DNA from 4 places in the Arthrobacter sp. RT-1 genome. Region 2 is predicted to be linked to each of the others. Evidence: riboswitches for the same ligand, from Rfam matches in the RefSeq annotation. Region 2 holds a riboswitch; each other region holds the start of a gene.
What was found. A riboswitch is a leader RNA that binds a small molecule or an ion and turns the genes downstream of it on or off. The one in region 2 is predicted to bind S-adenosylmethionine.
Positions count from the first base shown of each region.

Region 1: it holds a riboswitch for S-adenosylmethionine, as region 2 does, so the genes downstream of both, DXK94_RS19220 (cobalamin-independent methionine synthase II family protein) here and DXK94_RS14605 (homoserine O-acetyltransferase) in region 2, are expected to answer to the same signal.
Region 3: it holds a riboswitch for S-adenosylmethionine, as region 2 does, so the genes downstream of both, DXK94_RS11285 (aminotransferase class V-fold PLP-dependent enzyme) here and DXK94_RS14605 (homoserine O-acetyltransferase) in region 2, are expected to answer to the same signal.
Region 4: it holds a riboswitch for S-adenosylmethionine, as region 2 does, so the genes downstream of both, DXK94_RS01760 (DUF1737 domain-containing protein) here and DXK94_RS14605 (homoserine O-acetyltransferase) in region 2, are expected to answer to the same signal.

Region 1 is NZ_QRGQ01000040.1:222,707-227,516, reverse strand. Features, by position in the region: gene DXK94_RS19235 (YegP family protein) at 252-602, opposite strand; gene DXK94_RS19230 (adenylosuccinate synthase) at 912-2,201, opposite strand; gene DXK94_RS19225 (M14 family zinc carboxypeptidase) at 2,461-3,510, opposite strand; SAM riboswitch class I at 3,736-3,842, shown strand; gene DXK94_RS19220 (cobalamin-independent methionine synthase II family protein) at 3,855-4,810, shown strand, end outside.
Region 2 is NZ_QRGQ01000017.1:45,996-50,805, forward strand. Features, by position in the region: gene DXK94_RS14600 (bifunctional o-acetylhomoserine/o-acetylserine sulfhydrylase) at 1-1,273, shown strand, start outside; SAM riboswitch class IV at 1,426-1,541, shown strand; gene DXK94_RS14605 (homoserine O-acetyltransferase) at 1,554-2,669, shown strand; gene DXK94_RS14610 (MFS transporter) at 2,849-4,231, shown strand; gene DXK94_RS14615 (zinc-binding dehydrogenase) at 4,336-4,810, shown strand, end outside.
Region 3 is NZ_QRGQ01000012.1:28,601-33,410, reverse strand. Features, by position in the region: gene DXK94_RS11300 (CrcB family protein) at 1-2, opposite strand, end outside; gene DXK94_RS11295 (metal-dependent transcriptional regulator) at 18-731, opposite strand; gene DXK94_RS11290 (class I SAM-dependent methyltransferase) at 778-1,536, opposite strand; gene DXK94_RS11285 (aminotransferase class V-fold PLP-dependent enzyme) at 1,631-3,055, opposite strand; SAM riboswitch class IV at 3,093-3,206, opposite strand; gene hisN (histidinol-phosphatase) at 3,377-4,189, opposite strand; gene DXK94_RS11275 (ribosome small subunit-dependent GTPase A) at 4,238-4,810, opposite strand, start outside.
Region 4 is NZ_QRGQ01000002.1:80,479-85,288, forward strand. Features, by position in the region: gene DXK94_RS01750 (O-succinylhomoserine sulfhydrylase) at 1-1,140, opposite strand, end outside; gene DXK94_RS01755 (rhodanese-like domain-containing protein) at 1,141-1,551, opposite strand; gene DXK94_RS01760 (DUF1737 domain-containing protein) at 1,548-1,826, opposite strand; SAM riboswitch class IV at 1,840-1,955, opposite strand; gene opgC (OpgC domain-containing protein) at 2,190-4,658, shown strand; gene DXK94_RS01770 (hypothetical protein) at 4,733-4,810, opposite strand, start outside.

The sequences.
Region 1 (4,810 bases), on a different contig from region 2:
GGCCTTCCACAGGGGTGGAACGGCTTTTCCCCGCATTACTTTACCCCTCGGTAACCACTGCGCCGGGACCGCCACGGGCGTCACCGGTTCCGGCATGAGGCAGCTGCCCCTGCCACCGGATCAATGAAAGAGCCGGTCTGGAACGTGATGGGGGACAAGTTCCAGACCGGCGCTACATAGGGGTAATCGCTGACGACGGCGAAAGGGTTACGCGTTCCTGAAAAAACTTTCCAAAACTTTTTGGAGGAGGTTCAGCGGGCCGCGGCCGGGATCCAGCGCGGTGCACTCCCCTGCCGGCGCGGTTCCTTGGCGATCGTAAAAGCGTGCACCCTGGCGGGGACGCGCTGGTCATCGCAGTCAGCCTGGGGCCTCATTGGAGCAACAGCGGGAGCCGCGGCGGAGCTCCTGGTTACTGCCCCGGCAGGGCAGAGATCGGTGACCAGACCGGTACCTGCGCATTCACGGACGGCGGCGATCCCGGCGGCGAGTGCGGACTTGTCCTCAAAAGGCCCGGACACCGCCATCACCGTGCCATCGGGGGCCAGAAGCCGGAACCTGAAAAACGAATCTGAGTCGACAAAAGCTTCGAACTTTCCGGCCATAAGAAATCCTTCCGGTCTGCGGGATCCTGCCCGGCGACATCCTTGTCGCCAGCTGGTCTGTGCGCGGTGCTGCGCATGTTCCCGCGGGTTTGGTCGAACGAATTGGTGATTGCATCACGTGGTGTTGATAAGTCTGTCGTCCAATGACGCAGCCTCACAAGACCAGCCGGGTTAACCCTATGTAAATTGCCATACTTTTGGGAAGACAAACGGCGGGCCACCCACTCGGGTGACCCGCCGTCGTCGTCCCCACCCACTCCCTAGCCTCGCAAGCTCGGCCAGGGAACCCTGCGGGCGTGGGCCCACACGTCAGTCGTTGATAAGGTCGTTCACCACGATGGTCTGGTCACGGTCCGGGCCCACGCCGATGGCGGAGAACCGCGTGCCGGACAGCTTTTCCAGGGCCAGCACGTAGTTGCGGGCGTTCTCGGGCAGGTCAGCAAGGGTGCGGGCACCCGTGATGTCCTCGGTCCAGCCTTCGAAGTATTCGAAGATGGGCTTGGCGTGGTGGAACTCGGTCTGCGTCATGGGCATCTCGTCATGGCGCACGCCGTCCACGTCGTAGGCCACGCACACGGGGATCTGCTCGATGCCGGTGAGGACGTCCAGCTTGGTGACGAAGTAGTCCGTGAAGCCGTTGACCCTGGATGCATGGCGGGCCAGGACGGCGTCGTACCAGCCGCAGCGGCGCGGGCGCCCGGTGTTGACGCCGAATTCCCCGCCGGTCTTCTGCAGGTACATGCCCATCTCGTCGAAAAGCTCGGTGGGGAACGGACCGGCGCCCACGCGTGTGGTGTACGCCTTGATGATGCCGATGGAGCGGGAAATGCGGGTTGGGCCGATGCCGGAACCCACCGAGGCGCCGCCGGCAGTGGGGTTGGAGGAGGTGACGAACGGGTAGGTTCCGTGGTCCACGTCCAGGAATGTTGCCTGGCCGCCTTCCATCAGGACCACCTTGCCCTCATCGAGCGCCGTGTTCAGGACCAGGGTGCTGTCGATGACCAGCGGACGGAGCCGCTCGGCGAAGGAGAGGAAGTACTCCACGATTTCCTCCACCAGGACGCTGCGGCGGTTGTAGACCTTCACCAGCAGTTCGTTCTTCTGGCGCAGGGAGCCCTCCACCTTCTGCCGGAGGATGGACTCGTCAAAGACGTCCTGCACGCGGATGCCCAGCCGGGCCACTTTATCCATGTAGGCCGGGCCGATGCCGCGTCCGGTGGTTCCGATGGCGCGGCTTCCCAGGAACCGCTCGGTCACCTTGTCCAGGACCTGGTGGTACGGGGCCACGAGGTGGGCGTTGGCGGAAACCCGGAGCTTGGAGGTGTCTGCGCCGCGAGCCTGCAGCCCTTCGATTTCCTGGAAGAGTGCTTCGAGGTTCACCACGCAGCCGTTGCCGATAATGGGAACCGCGTTGGGGCTGAGAATGCCTGCCGGCAGCAGCTTGAGTTCGTACTTTTCACCGCCTACGACGACGGTGTGCCCGGCGTTGTTGCCGCCGTTGGGCTTGACGACGTAGTCCACGCGGCCGCCCAGAAGGTCAGTGGCCTTGCCTTTTCCTTCGTCGCCCCACTGGGCTCCTACGATCACAATTGCTGGCATGGGATCCTCCCCCATTCGTTCGGGCTGCCCGGGTCCGGCCATGGAGGTGGCTTGCCCGGTGCGGCGCCGTTCATGAGAATGCCCCGAATGGACCGGCCGTCGCTGGTCCGCGGGACGGGGCAGCGATGCAAGAGTTCCGGGGCTCTTACCACCCAAGTTTAGCCGATGAGCGACTTTGTCCACTCGTTGGGCCGCCGCGGTCCTTCTTGCAGGGTAAAGGACTCCTGCAGGCAAGGACCGCGGCGGGTGGGCGTTATGGCTACTCGCCGTCGGCTTCCTCGCCCGGCCGGGACGTCTGGGTGGCAAGGCTGTCCCAGAAGGAGGTGTCGGCGTCGGCGATGGAGCCGTCCGCAATTGCTGCCGCGGTTGCAGTCAGCGTGGTCACGGTCTGCTGGATCAGGTAACCGTTGCTGCGCAGGCCCAGGGCGACGCCGTCCGCGTAGTGGTCGGACATGCCACGCATTTCGAAGAGCAAGGTTGCGATGCCGTACTCAACGGCAATCCCATTGCGGCTGATGGTTTCGGCGCTGCCGCCCACATACTTGCCCAGGTGGCCCCAGCCGGTGGAGTCGACGTTGTTGAACACCACGGCGCCCAGCTGCTTGGACTTTTCCACCACGGCAGGATCGGCGTTGGGTGTGGTTGGGTAAAGGATGGACCCCGAGACCAGCTTTCCGTCGCGTTCGCTGCGTGTGCCCTGGTGGTGCAGGTCGATCATGTAGTCGATCTTGTGCTGGCGCATCACATTGTTGTGCAGCGCCTGCGTTTCCGGCTGGATCTTGTCCACGTGGTCGCGGTTGAGGTCCACTTCCTCGGCGTTGTAGCGGGTCATGTTGCGGTCACCCTTGGCCAGGTAGTCATCCAGCGGGAAGTTCACGTCCCCCATGGCGCCGTCGGCGTTCAGCATGGGAACGATCAGGATGTTCACGCCGTCCAGGATGTCCTCCGACTTGCCCGTCCCGAGGTGCTTGACGAATTCCAGGGCGCCTTCGGTGGTGAGCTGCTCATTGCCGTGCTGCTGCGTGAGGTACAGGATGGTGGGTTTCGCCGGGTCCGAAATGTACTTGACCAGGTGGATGTCGCGTCCCTTGACGGTCTGCCCGATGACCTCAAGCTCCATGGCGGACTGGCGGGCATCCTGGTCCTTCAGGAAGGAAACCATCTGGTCATAGCTGGCCAGCTTCGAGGTGGTGATTTGGCCGTTACCGTCGTAGTTCGGACCTTCACCCACTGAATGGGCGAGCGGTGCCGGTCCTGCCACAACGGCAAGAGCAAGGGCTCCGGCGGCCAGGGTCCTGAAAGTTGCCACGGTTTTTCTCACGGTGCGTTACCTCTTTCGAGTGCATTAGGTGCGTCCAGCCCGCTATGTCCCCCATTGCCGGCTGTGACATCAGCCAACCAAGCTGGACAGAACCTGTCAATGGACATGACTGGTGTCCGCACCCAGTTATTACGAATCGAAAGCTGTTAACGCGGCGCGACATATGGCGAAGCGAATTTGCCCCCGCCCGCGATGGTGGATTTAAGTGACAGTGAACCATCCGGAGCGGCCAAGAGACCTGGCTCAATGACGCCGCAGCAACCCGTCAGGGCAGGACACGTCCTGCCTGCAGAAGGTGCTACTGCCAGGACCGATGGAAAGGAAAATCCAGCATGTCCCTGAACACCGACCACATCCGCGTTACCCACGCAGGTTCGTTGCCGCGCACGCCCGAGCTCATCGCCGCCAACGCGGCGCGCGAGGAAAACCCGGCCGACGTGGAGGGATACAACGAACTCCTCACCGCTTCCGTTGTGGACCTGGTCCAGCGTCAGCAAAGCCTGGGCATCGATATCCCGAACGACGGCGAGTACGGCCACGCGATGTCCGCCGCTGTGGACTACGGCGCATGGTGGTCCTACTCATTTGCCCGGATGGGCGGCCTGGAACTGGACAATGACGCCACATGGGCCGTTGAGCCGAAGGAATCCGCCCCCGGCAACGTCCAGCTGACGGGATTCATCCACCGCCGCGACCGCGTCCTTTTTGCCGAGGCCTACAACGATCCCACCAGCGGCATCTTCACTGGCGGCGCCAAGCCGTTCCCGAAGGTCACGGGACCGCTGGTGTACACGGGCCAGGACGCGGTGGCCTCGGACGCTGCCAACCTCAAGGCAGGCCTTGCCGCAACCGGATTAAAAGAAGGATTCGTGGCAGCGCTCTCCCCCGGCAGCGCATCACGGATCACCAACGAGTACTACGCCACGGAGGAGGAGTATATCTACGCCTGCGCGGACGTACTCCGCGAGGAGTACAAGGCCATCGTGGACGCCGGCCTCATTTTGCAGATCGATGATCCCTCCATTGCTGAGAACTGGGACCAGATCAGTCCGGAACCCACCGTTGAGGACTACCTCAAGTTCACGCAGATCCGGGTGGAAGCGCTGAACTACGCCCTCCGCGGCCTTCCCGAGGAGCAGGTGCGCTTCCACCTCTGCTGGGGCTCCTGGCACGGCCCCCACACCACCGACCTCCCGTTCGCGGACCTCGTGGACACAATGCTGCAGATCAACGCCGGCGGGTACTCCTTTGAGGCCGCCAACGTTCGCCACGAACACGAGTGGCGGGT
Region 2 (4,810 bases):
GGACAGCGCCACCGGCGCCCGTGCGCTGCCCATTTACCAGACTACGTCCTTTGTGTTCCCCAGCGCGGAAAGCGCCGCGAACCGGTTTGCGCTGGCGGAACTGGCGCCCATCTACACGCGCATCGGCAACCCGACCCAGGACGCGGTGGAGCAACGGATTGCCAGCCTCGAAGGCGGCCTGGCAGCCCTGCTGCTCAGCTCCGGACAGGCAGCCGAGACCTTCGCTGTCCTGAACATTGCCGAGGCCGGCGACCATATTGTCGCGAGCCCCAGCCTTTACGGCGGAACCTACAACCTCTTCGCCCACACCCTGAAGAAGTTCGGCATCAGCGTCACGTTCGTGGCGGATCCGGACAACCTGGCCCAGTGGCGCGCCGCCGTGCAGCCGAACACCAAGCTCTTCTTTGCCGAGGTGGTGTCCAATCCGCGGCAGGATGTCCTGGACATCGAAGGCGTCTCCCAGGCCGCCCACGAGGCAGGTGTGCCGTTGATCGTGGACAACACGCTGTCCACGCCGTACCTGATCCGTCCGCTCGAGTGGGGCGCGGATATCGTGGTCCACTCAGCCACGAAGTACCTCGGCGGCCACGGCTCAGCCATCGCCGGCGTCATCGTGGACTCGGGCAAGTTCGACTTCAGCAAGGACCCGGAGCGGTTCCCCGGCTTCAACACCCCGGACCCCACCTACAACGGGCTGGTCTATGGGCGTGACCTCGGGGAGGGCGGCGCCCTGGGCGCCAACCTGTCCTACATCCTTAAGGCACGCGTCCAGCTCCTGCGGGACCTGGGCTCTGCTGTTTCGCCGTTCAACGCCTTCCTGATCGCCCAGGGTCTGGAGACGCTGAGTCTCCGCGTGGAACGCCACGTGGCCAACGCCGCGGAGGTTGCCCGCTGGCTGGAAGCGCGTGACGACGTCGAATCCGTCGCCTACGCGGGCCTTCCCTCGAGCCCCTGGTACGAGCGCGGCCGAAAGTACGGACCGAAGGGGACCGGTGCCATTGTGTCCTTCAACCTGGCCGGGGGTGCCGAGGCCGGCAAACGGTTCGTGGACGCCCTGGAGCTGCACTCGCACGTGGCCAACATCGGGGACGTCAGGTCCCTGGTCATCCACCCTGCGTCCACCACCCACAGCCAGCTCTCCCCGGAGCAGCAGGCCGTGGCCGGCGTGACCCCCGGGCTGGTCCGCCTGTCGGTGGGCATTGAGCACATCGACGACATCCTGGCCGACCTTGAGGCCGGCTTCCGTGCAGCAAAGGCGGCGTCGGGCGCCTGACCAGGATCAAGGCGCGACGGCGGCCGGAACGTCAGGCGGGCAGGCAGCCTCCACAGCAAACAGGCAGCCAGGGCCGGCGTGCCCGGGCCGGGGAAGTCACAACCAGTCACACTCTTGGCTTGGGACGGGTGGTGTTTCGTACACTCGAACCAGGTCATGAGTGCCAGTGACAGCCCCGGCTTGCTGGCCGGCAACCCTCCTTCCGCGGTGGGGTGCCCCGGGTGAAGACCTGGCCTGCCGGTCATTCGACGGCAGGCAAGCGCGTAGAAGAGGTCTTGCCATGACGGTTACCGTCACCCGTACCACCGTTCCCGAACACGGGATTGTCCGCTACGCCTCCATTGGAGGCCTGGAACTTGAGGCCGGCGGCTATCTTCCGGAGGTGACGCTCGCCTACGAAACCTGGGGCACCCTCAACGCGGACGGCAGCAACGCCATCCTGATCGAACATGCCCTCACCGGCAGCACCCACGTGACCCGGGGCGACACCGACGAACCGGGCTGGTGGGAACAGCTGGCCGGGCCCGGCGCACCCGTGGATACAGACCGTTTCTTCGTTGTCTCCATCAACATCGTGGGCGGCTGCTACGGATCCACCGGCCCGTCCTCGCCTGCCCCCGACGGCAACCCCTGGGGTTCCCGCTTTCCCCTGGTCACCCTGCGGGACAGCACCGTGGCAGAGGCCCGGCTGGCTGACCAGCTCGGCATCCAATGCTGGTTTGCCGTCCTGGGCGGTTCGATGGGCGGCGCCCGCGCACTCGAATGGGCTGTCACCTACCCGGAGCGCGTGCAGCGCTGCGCGGTCATCGCCGTAGGGGCCGCCAGCACGGCCGAACAGATCGCCTTCGCCCAGGCGCAGACCCTCGCCATCCGGCAGGACCCCAACTTCAACGGCGGCGATTATTACGGCGGCCCTTTCCCCGAGGCCGGACTGGCACTGGCACGGCGCATCGCACACATCACCTACCGCTCAGCCGCCGAGCTGGAAGGCAGGTTCGGCCGTGCCCCGCAGGCTCCCGAATCGCCGTTGCAGGGTGAGTGCCTGGCGGAACGCGGACGCTACCAGGTGGAGAGCTACCTTGACCACCAGGGAAACAAGCTGGTGCAGCGGTTTGACGCCAACAGCTATATCGCCATCACCGAGGCGCTGATGAGCCATGACGTGTGCCGGGGGCGCGGCACGCTGGCCGAAACACTGGCCGCCAGCCAAGCCCGCTTCTTTGTTGCCGCCGTGGACTCCGACCGCCTGTACTTCCCGTCCCAGTCACGTGAGCTGGCCCGGGCGCTTCCGGGGGATGTGGACGTCCACCTGATCGAGGCGCCCATTGGCCACGACGGGTTCCTGACCGAAATCGGCCAGCTGGGACCGCAGCTCCAGAGGCATCTTTCCGCGTAGCACCACTCCCTCCTTTGCCCGGATGTGCGTTTATGCAGATGTGCTCTGCGAGATTCGCCGTTGAGCTGGGCTGACAGGCGGACCATACTCAATGGGACCCGGCGGTTCGTGGCCAAAATCACACTTAGCCGCCCCAATACGTCCCAGTGGTGTCGACGACGACGCCGAAGGAGTAACAGATGAGCACGGAAAGCTCCGCCGCACGGCGGACCGAGGAAACCGACGTCAAGGCCTCCGGCCTGAAGAAAGTCGTCACGGCCTCAATGGCCGGCACCGTTGTGGAGTGGTACGAGTTCTTCCTCTATGCCTCCGCCGCCACCCTGGTGTTTGGCAAAATGTTCTTCCCCAATTCAGGGACCGAACTGGATGGCATCATCGCCGCCTTCGTCACCTACGCCGTAGGGTTCGTGGCGCGCCCCATCGGCGGCATCGTCTTTGGCCACTTCGGTGACAAATTCGGCCGCAAGCAGCTGCTGCAGCTGAGCATCATCCTGGTGGGCGTGGCCACCTTCCTCATGGGATGCCTGCCCACATTCGCCCAGATCGGTTACTGGGCCCCGGCCCTCCTGGTGTTCCTGCGCTTCGTGCAGGGCTTCGCCGTCGGCGGTGAGTGGGGCGGCGCCGTGCTGCTGGTCGCAGAGCACAGCCCCAGCAAGTCCCGCGGTTTCTGGTCCAGCTGGCCGCAATCAGCAGTACCGATGGGCAACCTGCTGGCCACCGGCGTGCTGTTCACCCTTTCGGCCACGCTGTCCCAGGAAGCATTCCTGGGCTGGGGCTGGCGCGTCGCCTTCTGGCTCTCTGCGGTCATCGTGATCGTCGGCTACTACATCCGCACCAAGGTCCAGGACGCGCCGATCTTTCTCGAGGCCCGCAAGGAAGTCACCGTGGAGAAGAAGGGCTACGGCGTTGCCGAAGTCTTCCGCCGCTACCCGCGTGGTGTCTTTACCGCCATGGGTCTGCGTTTCGCCGAGAACATCCTGTACTACCTTGTGGTGACCTTCTCCATCACGTACCTCAAGGTTGTAGTCCAGACCGACACCTCCCGCATCCTCCTGCTTCTGCTCGTGGCGCACTTCATCCACTTCTGCGCCGTGCCGCTCGTCGGCAAGATGTCCGATGCGTTTGGCCGGCGCCCGGTCTACATGGCCGGCGCCATCCTCGGCGGCACCTGGGGCTTCTTCGCCTTCCCCATGATGGACACTGCGAATGACATCGTCATTCTGGCCGCCATCACCATCGGCCTGCTGTTCCACGCGCTGATGTACGCGGGCCAGCCGTCCATCATGGCCGAGATGTTCCCCACCCGCATGCGGTACTCGGGCGTTTCCCTGGGTTACCAGGTGACCTCCATCGTGGCCGGTTCACTGGCCCCGATCATCGCCACATCGCTGCTGAGCAGCTTCAAGTCCTCCACTCCGGTGGCGCTGTACCTGCTGGGAGCCTGCATCGTGACGGCAATCTCCGTGTTCTTCCTCAAGGAAACCCGGGGCATTTCGCTCCACGATGTAGACGCAGCCGATGCCCAGGGCACGGCCGACCTTCTCGCAGCCGGCAAGAAATAGGCAACGCCACCACAAAAGCCACACAGCATGCCAACTGCCCGGACCCGCCACCACGCAGGCCCGGGCAGTTGCGCGTCAGCACCTCGAGGAAGTCAGGATTCTCCATGAAAGCAGCCGTTCTTTACTCCACGGTCCCGTCCGGAACCAGCTACACCCAAGCGCACCCGCTTCAGGTGGAGGAGCTCGACCGGCCCGAACCCCGCGCCGGCGAGTTGGGGATCGACATCACCTATTCGAGCCTGTGCCACTCTGACCTCTCGGTGGTGGACGGTTCCCGCGTCAGGCCGCTCCCGATGGCGCTGGGGCACGAGGCTGTAGGACGGGTCGCTGCCGTGGGACACGGCGTCACCGATGTTTCCCCGGGGGACCATGTAGTTCTCGTCTTCGTCCCCAGCTGTGGTGGCTGCCGTGCCTGCCGGGCAGGCCGCCCGGCGCTCTGCCACCGCGCCGCCGACGTCAACGGGTCGGGGGACCTCCTCCATGGCGAAGCCCTGCTGCGGACACCTGCCGGGAAGCGCATCAACCACCATCTGGGGGTTTCGGCATTCGCCAATTACGCCGTGGTGGCCCGTGAATCAG
Region 3 (4,810 bases), on a different contig from region 2:
ATCCTGCCGGTTGCATCTCAGCCGTCCGCCAGGATGCAGCCAGGATGCGGCTGGTCGCTGTGGACCCACAGGGCCGAGGTAATCTCGTCGGCCAGGTCGTAGTCCCGGGTCCGGCCGGAGTTGCGGATGCGCACCACCAGCGCACCGCCGAACGGCCGTCGCCCCACCACCTCCACCTCGGCGTCGAGGTCTATCTCCTCCGCGGACAGATAGCGGAGCAGATCCGGGTTGTCGTCGCTGATCCGGGTGATCCTGCCGGTATGGCCCTTGTCCAGCTCACCCATCAGGTGGGCCCGGGGCATCAGAACCTTGCCGTCGGCAGTGGGAATCGGGTCGCCGTGCGGATCACGGCTGGGGTCGCCAAGTTTGGCAGCAACCCGTTGAATGAACGTGTCCGAGACAGCGTGCTCCAGCAGTTCGGCTTCATCGTGGACTTCGTCCCAGCTGTAACCCAGCTGCTGCACCAGGTACGTTTCGATCAGCCGGTGGCGCCGCACCATGGACAGGGCCAGCCGCAGGCCGGTGTCGGTCAGTGTGATGGCACTGTACGGTTTATGGTCAACAAGGCCCTGGTCCTTGAGCTTGCGGACCATCTCCGACACCGACGAGTTGGCCACCCCCAGCCGCTGGGCAAGCTGCGAGGACGTGATGGGCTTGTCCTGCCATTCAGTGAATGAGTAGATGACCTTGACGTAGTCCTCGATGGAGGAGGAGGGCGCGCTGGTCTTCACAGGACCAAGCCTACCGGGTGCCGGTGGACCGCAACGGCGACGTTCTTCATGCTTTGACGGCCCGCCACGACAGGGTCAGGTACGGCAATTCCAGGTCCTCATCGTCGGCATGGCCCAGGTGCTCATGCAGGTACCAGTCAAGGTTGGTGAGGACCTTGGCCCGGGTGGTTTCGCCGGCGCGAAGATAGTAGCTGCGGGATTTGGTGAGCTCCATCAGATCCCTGGTGCTGACAAGGTCCTGCCAGTGCGTCACGTGGCCTTCAAGGTGTCCGAATTCGGGGCCCACCACGGGCCGGTGGTCCGGCTTGTACACGTCCCCCGCATGCATGATGCGGGAAAGCCGGTGCACCCACGGGACGGACGTGTCCAGCTGGTTCCAGACCAGCCCGAGCGTTCCGTGCGGGCGGAGTACACGGGCCAGTTCCGTGCTCGCCGCGAGGGGATCGCACCAGTGCCAGGCCTGGGCAACGGTGGCGACGTCGAACGCCGCCGCCGGCAGGCCCGTCGCCTCCGCGGTGCCCAGGACGGCCGTGGCGTCCGGATAGTGCGCCGTCAGCTGTCCCAGCATGTCTGCGGATGGATCGACGGCGGTCACGGCCAGCCCAGCGGCCAGCAGGAGTTCGGTGAATTTGCCGGTGCCGGCGCCAACGTCCAGCGCGTCACGGGCTCCGGCAGGAACGAGCCATTGCGCCGATTCCGCAGGATACCCGGGCCGGACCCGCTGGTAATGCTTGCCGCCGTCCTGGAAGCTCTGGCCGAGCTCCCGGCGCCGCCCATGATCAAGCCTGGGGCCACCCCGAACCACCTGCGGCCTCCTTCACTAATGCCCTGCGGTATCCTCCGAATTTACCGCATCCGGGTCCGGCAGCAGGGCACGGCCGGTCAGCCGCTGGCGACGGTCAGTCGTCAATGCAGGGAGCAGCCCCCGCGGTTCCCGGCGTGTTCGGAGCCCAGTGCGGGTAGGTGCGGGTGTCGTTCGCGGGAACCCAGCGGCCGGCGTCCACCACATAGTCCCAGCCCAGCCCGTCGCGGCGGAGGGTGGCGATGCCTGCCAGGAGCCGCTCGGCATCCTCGAGCCTGGAACCGAGGCCGAAGCTGGCACGAAGGGACCCGGAGGGAAGCCCCAGCCGCTTCAGCAGCGGATGCGCGCAGAAGCGCCCGTCCCGCAGCCCCACCCCGTGCTCAGCGGAAAGGTACGCGGCAACGAGCCCTGCGTCGTAGCCCTCGACGGAAAAGTTGACCACACCGATGGTGTCCGTGTCCGCGTTGGTGTCTTTGAAGATCTGGTGGACCGTGACCCCGTCGATGTCCTGCAGGCCCTCCACCAGGAACGAGCGGATGGCGGACTCGTGCGCGTGCCAGCGGTCCTGGTCCAACCCGGCGATGACCTGGGTGGCGCGGGCAAGGGTGGCCGCGCCCAGGACGTTGGGGGAGCCGCCCTCGTGGCGGGCGGGGCCTGTTGCCCAGCTGACGCCGTCGAGCCTTGCTTCCTTGACGGCGCCGCCGCCGGCAAGGTGTGGAACACCGGCGTCGAGCCAGTCAGGGCGTCCCACCAGGACACCGGCGCCGAAGGGCGCGTAGAGCTTGTGGCCGGAGAACGCGACGTAGTCGACGTCGTCCGCGCTGATGTCAATGCGGCGGTGCGGCGCCAGCTGGGCGGCATCGACCACGATCCGTGCGCCGTGCTGGTGGGCGAGCGTTGCCAGGGCGCGGACGGGAAGGATCTCGCCGGTGACGTTTGAGGCACCGGTGATTGCCAGCAGGCTCACGCCGCCCTGCTCCAGCTCAGCGCGGACGGCCTCGATGGTTCCCGCGATGGTGTCGGCGGCAACGATGCTGCGGTGGGGTACTCCCTGCCAGGGCAGCAGGTTGGCGTGGTGCTCGATGTCCAGGTACAGGACGTCACCGGCATGGCGTCCGTCAGCGACGGGCAGGCAGCCGGCCAGCAGGTTGAGTGAGTCCGTGGTGTTCCTGGTGAAGATGACGGAATCATCCGGCCGGCCGCCCACGAAATCGCGGACGATGCTGCGGGCGTTCTCGTACACGGAGGTGCTGATTTGCGAGGCGTACCCGGCGCCGCGGTGGACGCTGGCGTAGTACGGCAGGATCTCGTTGAGGTAGGCGGACACCACCGAGAGGGCGGGGGCAGACGCGCCATAGTCGAGGTTGGCGTACCGGACATGCCCGCCGGCGATCAGGGGCGCCTGGATTTCCGCGCCGGTGACGGCGGCGAGGGGGCGGCCGGCGATCGCCTGGCGCGCGTCGAGGGCCGTTGCAGCTTTGGTGGTGATGTCGGCGTTGGGGGAGACGGTGGCAGTTGTCACAGAGACCTCACTTCAGAACAGGACTCCGGCATAGAGGAATCCGCGCTTGCCGCATCCGCTCCGGACCGGCCTGGTCGTCACCCGGGGCACCCCACCGCGAATGGAGGGTTGCCGGCCAGCAAACCGGGGTTTTGCGCTGGCACTCGTGACCTGGTTAAGAGCGTAGAACATGGGGCGGCCAGGTTTGAAGCCGGCGCAATTGTTAAGGCTTTTGTTACGCGCCGTCGCAAAAGGCGTATCTAGCCGAAGAAAACGACGGCGGGCGCCTCCTTTCGGGGCGCCCGCCGTCGATTCTTCGGTCAGGTGGTGTTGGGGCCGGGGTCAGAGAAGGTCGTCGAGGCCCGGGTTCAACCGCTGCAGCACCTCGGAGTGCAGGATGGAGTTGGTGGCCAGGGCGTTGCCGCCGAACGGACCGTCCTCGCCCTCCAGCGACGTGAAGCGGCCACCCGCCTCCACCACGATCGGTACCAGGGCCGCCATGTCGTAGAGGTTGAGCTCGGGTTCGCAGGCGATGTCCACCGACCCTTCTGCCACCATGCAATAGGACCAGAAGTCGCCAAAGGCGCGGGTCCGCCAGACGTCCTCGGTCAGGCCAAGGAACTCGTCAAGGTTTCCGCGTTCCTTCCATCCGCCCAGGCTGGAATATGACAGTGAAGCGTCGGACAGGCTGGAGACGTCGGACACCCGCAACCGGGTGGCCGCGGCAAGTGAACGGCCCATGTAGGCGCCCATGCCCTTGGCCGCCCACCATCGCTTGCCCAGTGCCGGGGCACTGACCACGCCAACTACCGGCTCGCCCTCGTCAACGAGGGCAATAAGGGTTGCCCACACGGGCACGCCGCGGACAAAATTCTTGGTGCCGTCGATGGGATCGATGATCCACCTGCGCGAGCCGTGGCCGGTGCTGCCAAACTCCTCACCGAGTACTGCGTCCCGTGGACGGGAACGGGAGAGCTGGCCGCGGATGGCTTCCTCCGCTGCCTTGTCCGCATCGGTGACCGGCGTCAGGTCAGGCTTGGTCTCCACGTGGAGGTCCAGTGCCTTGAAGCGGCTCATGGTCTGGTCATCCACGGAGTCGGCCAGGACGTGGGCCAGGCGCAGGTCATCGTTGTAGCTCGAAGCGGGTTGGATCATGGTTCCAAACTACCGTCTGCGGGCGGTTCTGCTGGGAGATCGGCGTTGTCAGTTGACGCTGCCGAGCTCCTTGGTCTCCTGCGCTTCCATGCGCGGATCCGCTCCGAGGAGTCTCCGCAGGGACGCAAGCCGGGCTTCGCCGGTGGGACCCGCATGGCCTCCGGCCACCCAGGCGTCCAGGCCGCAGTCCACCGCCGTGGCAGTGTGCTTGCAGCCGCGTTCGCAGTCATCGATGCCCGGCGATAGGTCCGGGAAGGACCGCAGGATCCGGTCCGGATCCACGTGCGCCAGTCCGAAGGACCGGATGCCCGGGGTGTCGATGATCCAGCTGCCGGGAGGGGCGTCCGCAAGCCGCAGAGCCAGGGCCGACGACGATGTGTGCCGGCCCCGCCCGGTCACCGCATTCACTCCGCCGGTGGCCCTTTCCGCACCCGTAAGCGCGTTGACCATGGTCGACTTCCCGACGCCGGAGTGCCCCAGCATGACCGTGACCTTCCCGTCGAGGTGGGCCCTGAGTTCGGCGACCGCTGCGCTGTCCAGCCGGGCGGACAGCCCGTCGTCGGACCGCGCATCGATGCCGGACGCCTTCATATCGGCGGTGCGGCTGATGATCACCGGGAA
Region 4 (4,810 bases), on a different contig from region 2:
CCGCACCACGCCGTCGCTCAGGCCGATGGCGGCACGGCCTTCCGGCCCCATGGCGCGGTGCGTGGTGGTGGCAGGGTGCGTTATCAGGGACTTGGAATCGCCAAGGTTGTTGGAGATGTCGATGATGCGCAGCCCGTCCAGCAGCGCAAAGGCGGCTTCCTTGCCCGAGCGGCCGCCGGACGGAGCAAGCTCCAAAGTGAGCACCGTACCGCCGGCGCGCATCTGCTTGGCCGCAAGCTCATACTGCGGGTGGGACTTCAGGAGCGGGTACTTCACCCAGCTCACGGCGGGCTGCTGCTCCAACCACTCGGCGAGGCGCAGGGCGGTTGCGGAAGAGTGGTTGACGCGCAGGGACATGGTCTCCAGGCCCTTGGTGAGGACCCACGCGTTGAACGCGGACAGCGACGGCCCGGTGTGGCGCATCAGCTGCTTGACGGGCCCGTCAATGAATTCCTTGGTGCCCAGGATGGCGCCGCCCAGAACCCTGCCCTGGCCGTCAATGTGTTTGGTGCCGGAGTAGACGATAACGTCCGCACCGAGCTGGCCACAGCGCTGCAGCAGGGGAGTGGCAAAGACATTGTCGACGACGACGGTGGCACCCGCGGCGTGCGCGAGTTCGCTGACCGCGGCGATGTCCACGATCTCCTGCATCGGGTTGGACGGCGATTCGAAGAAGACGGCGGTGGTGGGCTGGGACAGGGCCTCACGCCACTGCTCCAGGTCCGGCCCGTCCACGAAGACCGTCTCCACGCCCCAGCGGGGCAGGATTTCGTTCAAAATCACGAAGCAGGACCCGAACAGCGAACGGGCGGCAACAACGCGGTCGCCGGCAGCCAGCAACGCGCCGAGGGCGGTAAAGACGGCGGACATGCCCGACGCCGTCGCAAAGCACGCCTCGGTGCCCTCGAGCAGGCGGAGCCGCTCCTGGAATGTGGCCACCGAGGGGTTGCCGTACCGGGAGTAGACGAAGCGCTCGTCCTCACCCGTGAATGCCCGCTCGGCGGCGGCAGCGGATTCGTACACGAAGCCCGAGTTCAGGAACACGGCCTCGCTGGTTTCCTGGAAGTTGGTGCGGTCCAGCCCACCGCGGACGGCCTGGGTGTCAGGGCTCCAGCCGGCGGCGTCGTTATTGAAGGTCACTTAGTTCTTTCCCAGGTTGGTTGGCAGGCCGCGGTTCTTCCAGCCGTTGACGGTGCGTTCGCCGTAGCGGTCCGGCTCACCCTCGAAGCCCTCCAGGACGTTGTACGAGGTGAAACCGGCCTGGGTGGCGGCGATGGCCGCGGAGATGGAGCGCTGGCCGGAGCGGCAGATGAACAGCAGCTCGGTCCCGTTGTCCTCCGGCGCCTGCTGGCTCAGGTCTTTGATGAAATCGGGGTTGGGAATGCCGCCCGGGAACGTCCACTGGATGAACAGGGGATCATTGTCAGTGGCCTTGGTGTCCGGAATGCCGATGTGGGCCCATTCGCCCTCGGTGCGCACATCCACCAGGATGGCGCCCTGCTCCAGCTTGGCCCAGGCCTCCTCAGGCGTCAGGTCTCCTGCGTAGCTCATGCGTGGCCCTCGCCGTCGAACTCGAGGTCCTCGGTGCCTGACTCCAGGTTGTCAACAGCAGTGGCGACGGCGGCATCAGCCGAAGCGATGGCCGCCGGCAGGACCAGGGCCTGGGCAACGATGACGCTGCTGCCATTGAACGTTGCTGCCGGGCTGCCGTGCAGGACATAGCCCTCGGCCAGGGCGGTGGAAATCCGTTCACAGAAAGACCTGTCATCCGGGCCGGTGACAAGCCGGTACGACAGTCTCTCTTCAGGGGCAGGTGCGTCAGACACGACGGATCTCCTTCTCTCACGCTTGCAGCTCGAATCGGTCGATATGCCGAGTATTCACCTGAGGCACCCCGCCGCGAAAGGGAGGGTTGCCGACCGGCCAGTCAGGGCTTGGCGCCGGTACTCATTACTCCCCAAAAACGTAACATCTGGCACGCGGAGCCGCACCGCCGCCGTCGTCATGTTCCGTAACTGAACGGTCCGGGCCGTGGTGGGCGACGATGCGCACCTCAGCAAGGGAACGTCCGACGGCGGCATCGCCGCAGGTGGGCGGGCGTTCCTTACCGTCCGCCAGGCCTGCGTCCGGATAGAGTTCACGTGGGGCATCGCCCCGTCACCAGGTCATCAGCAGGGGGTCCCATCAGCATGCGTACAGCCGTGCCTCGAGTCCGCGCCGGGTCATCCACCGTGCCCCTCCACCGGAAAACGCTGGCACTCCTCGCCGTGGTGCTGATGGCCCTCATCGCCGTAGTGCTCCCCGCCGGGCCCGCGCAGGCCGCACGGAGCTTTCCGGAAGAGGGGAAGCCGCTGCTGGGCGCAGTCCTTGAATGGGGCGAGGATACCGCCGCCGATTTTGCGGGCCGCTTGGGTGCGTCACCGGCCGTTTTTGGCCATGACATCACCTTTCCCTACCGTCCATCCGAGCAGGACGACATTGAGGGCTTCCTGGAGCAGTCCTCGCTGCAGGGCGCCCACGCGATGCTCACGGTGAAACCGACGGTGCCGCTGGATCAGATTGACGGCGCGGCCGCGAAAGCCTTCGCCGGCGAGGTGCGGGAGCTTGCTTCCACCTTCAAGGGCCAGCTGCTGATCCGGTTTGCCCCGGACATGAACGCAAGCTGGGTTGAATGGGGACAGCAGCCCGCTGCCTACCGCGCAGCGTTCCAGGCCGTGACGGCGGCGTTCCGGGAGGCTGACGGCGGCACGGTGATGGTCTGGGAACCGTACCTGGGCACGGACTATCCGTTCGGCCGGAACCGGAACGCGCCTGCGCAGGGAAGTGAAGGGTTCGCGCTGCTTGACACCAACGGTGACGGCCAGTGGGACGGCGGAGACTCAGCCTACGCCCCCTACTATCCCGGGGACGATGCCGTGGATTGGGTGGGCCTGACGGCCTATCACGACGACACAGCCGGCGGTGCGGCGGTCAATACCGTCCCCCGCGCGGGGGAGCTGCAGGAGATGCTGACGGCCTCCGGCGGGGAAAACTTCTACGCCACCTATTCGGAGGGGCGCGACAAGCCGTTCCTCCTGCAGACCGCCGCGTTTTACAGCCCGGCTTCCGGTGGAGCCCCGGAAGCGGACATCAAAACGAGCTGGTGGGACCAGGTGGTGGGGACGGCCACTGATGCCGGGTTCCGCATGACAGGGGCGGTGGTGTGGGATGAGCGGACCAGTACCCGGGATACCGGAGTGGCAAGCATCGACTGGCTGCTCACCGGAAACCCGGGCATCGCCAAGGCCGCCCTGGGCAGGCTGGAAGCGTCCCCCATTGTCACCGGCCCCGTCACCGAGGTCAGCTCCGGCAGTGCGTTCGTGCGGGCCAACACCCTCACCGGGGCGGCTGCGTGGACAGTGGGGGCGGCGCTCCTCATCCTCCTGGTCGCCCTGTGGCAGATTCCCCGCCGGGTCAATGCCGCAACGGCGTGGGGATACTCAGACCCGTCCAGCAGGGATTCCCGGGTGGATATGCTGCGCGGCCTGGCCATTGTTTTTGTGGTCGTCAACCACCTGGGCATGACCTCGCTGTTCCAGTTGCTCACGCAGGAAGCGGTGGGGTTCGTCTCAGGCGCCGAGTTGTTCGTCCTGTTCTCCGGCCTGGTGGTGGGCATGGTGTACGGGCCCTGGGCCAAGGACGACTTCGGAACGGTGGTGGACCTCACCTCGCGGAGGGCGGGCAAGCTCTACCTGACCGCGCTGATAGTCCTCATCGGCGTCTTCCTGGCCTCGCTGCTGCCGATCTTCCGGACCGACGCCCTGACCACCTTCGTGGACCAGGGAACCGGCGGCGCGGGGCACGACGGCGCCGGGCGCACCTATTACCTCTACGCGGGCATGGAGTCCCTGTTCCAGTTCCCGGTGCCGCCACAGGTGCTCCCTGCCATCCTGCTGCTGCAATTTGGCCCGTGGCAGTTCAACGTGATGGGACTTTACGTGGTGCTGCTTCTGGTCAGCCCGCTGATCCTCGCGGCGCTCAACCGCGGCAAAGCCGTTTGGGTGCTGGCCGCCGCCCTGGCGGTTTACGCCGTAGGCTCGCTGACCCGTTTCCGGCTCCTGCCGTCACAGTTCGAGGACTCGTTCCCGCTGCTCGTATGGCAAGTGCTGTTCGTGATCGGACTGGTGGCGGGGTACCACCGGCGCAGCATCGTCGCCTGGCTCTCGGCGAGGCTCTGGGTGGTGGCCGCGTGCACCGCCGTCGCACTGCTGTTTGCGTTCCTCTCCTGGGGCAACCCCTACCTGGCCAACGGCTTTGACGTCCGGCTCGCCATCATCCCGGACACCCTGTACCGGTCGCTCTATGATCTGCTGTTCTCCCGGACGTACCTTGCGCCGGGACGGCTGCTCAACGTCCTGGTCCTGGTGGTGGCGGCCTACGCCTTCCTCACGGCGTACTGGAAACCCGTGCGGCGCGCGCTCGGCTGGTTCCTGATTCCGCTGGGCCGCGCCACCCTCTACGTGTTCATCATGCACGTGGTGCTGATCGCCGTCGTTGCCAATATCCCGGCCCTGCAGCAGGAGAACGTGCTGCTTAACACTGCCGCTTACGCCGCGGTACTGGGACTCCTGTGGGTCATGGTCCGGACCAGGTTCCTCTTCCGGATCATTCCCACGTAGGTGGGCCCTAACAAACTGAAAGGGCGTGAATCGCCGGCCAGGTGCCGGCGGTTCACGCCCTTTTGTGTGGGCTCTTAGACGAGTCCGGGGTAGCTGGTCATGATGTAGTCCGCAGCGGCGGGCCCCTTCATGCGCAGGCCGTTGTGCCCCGG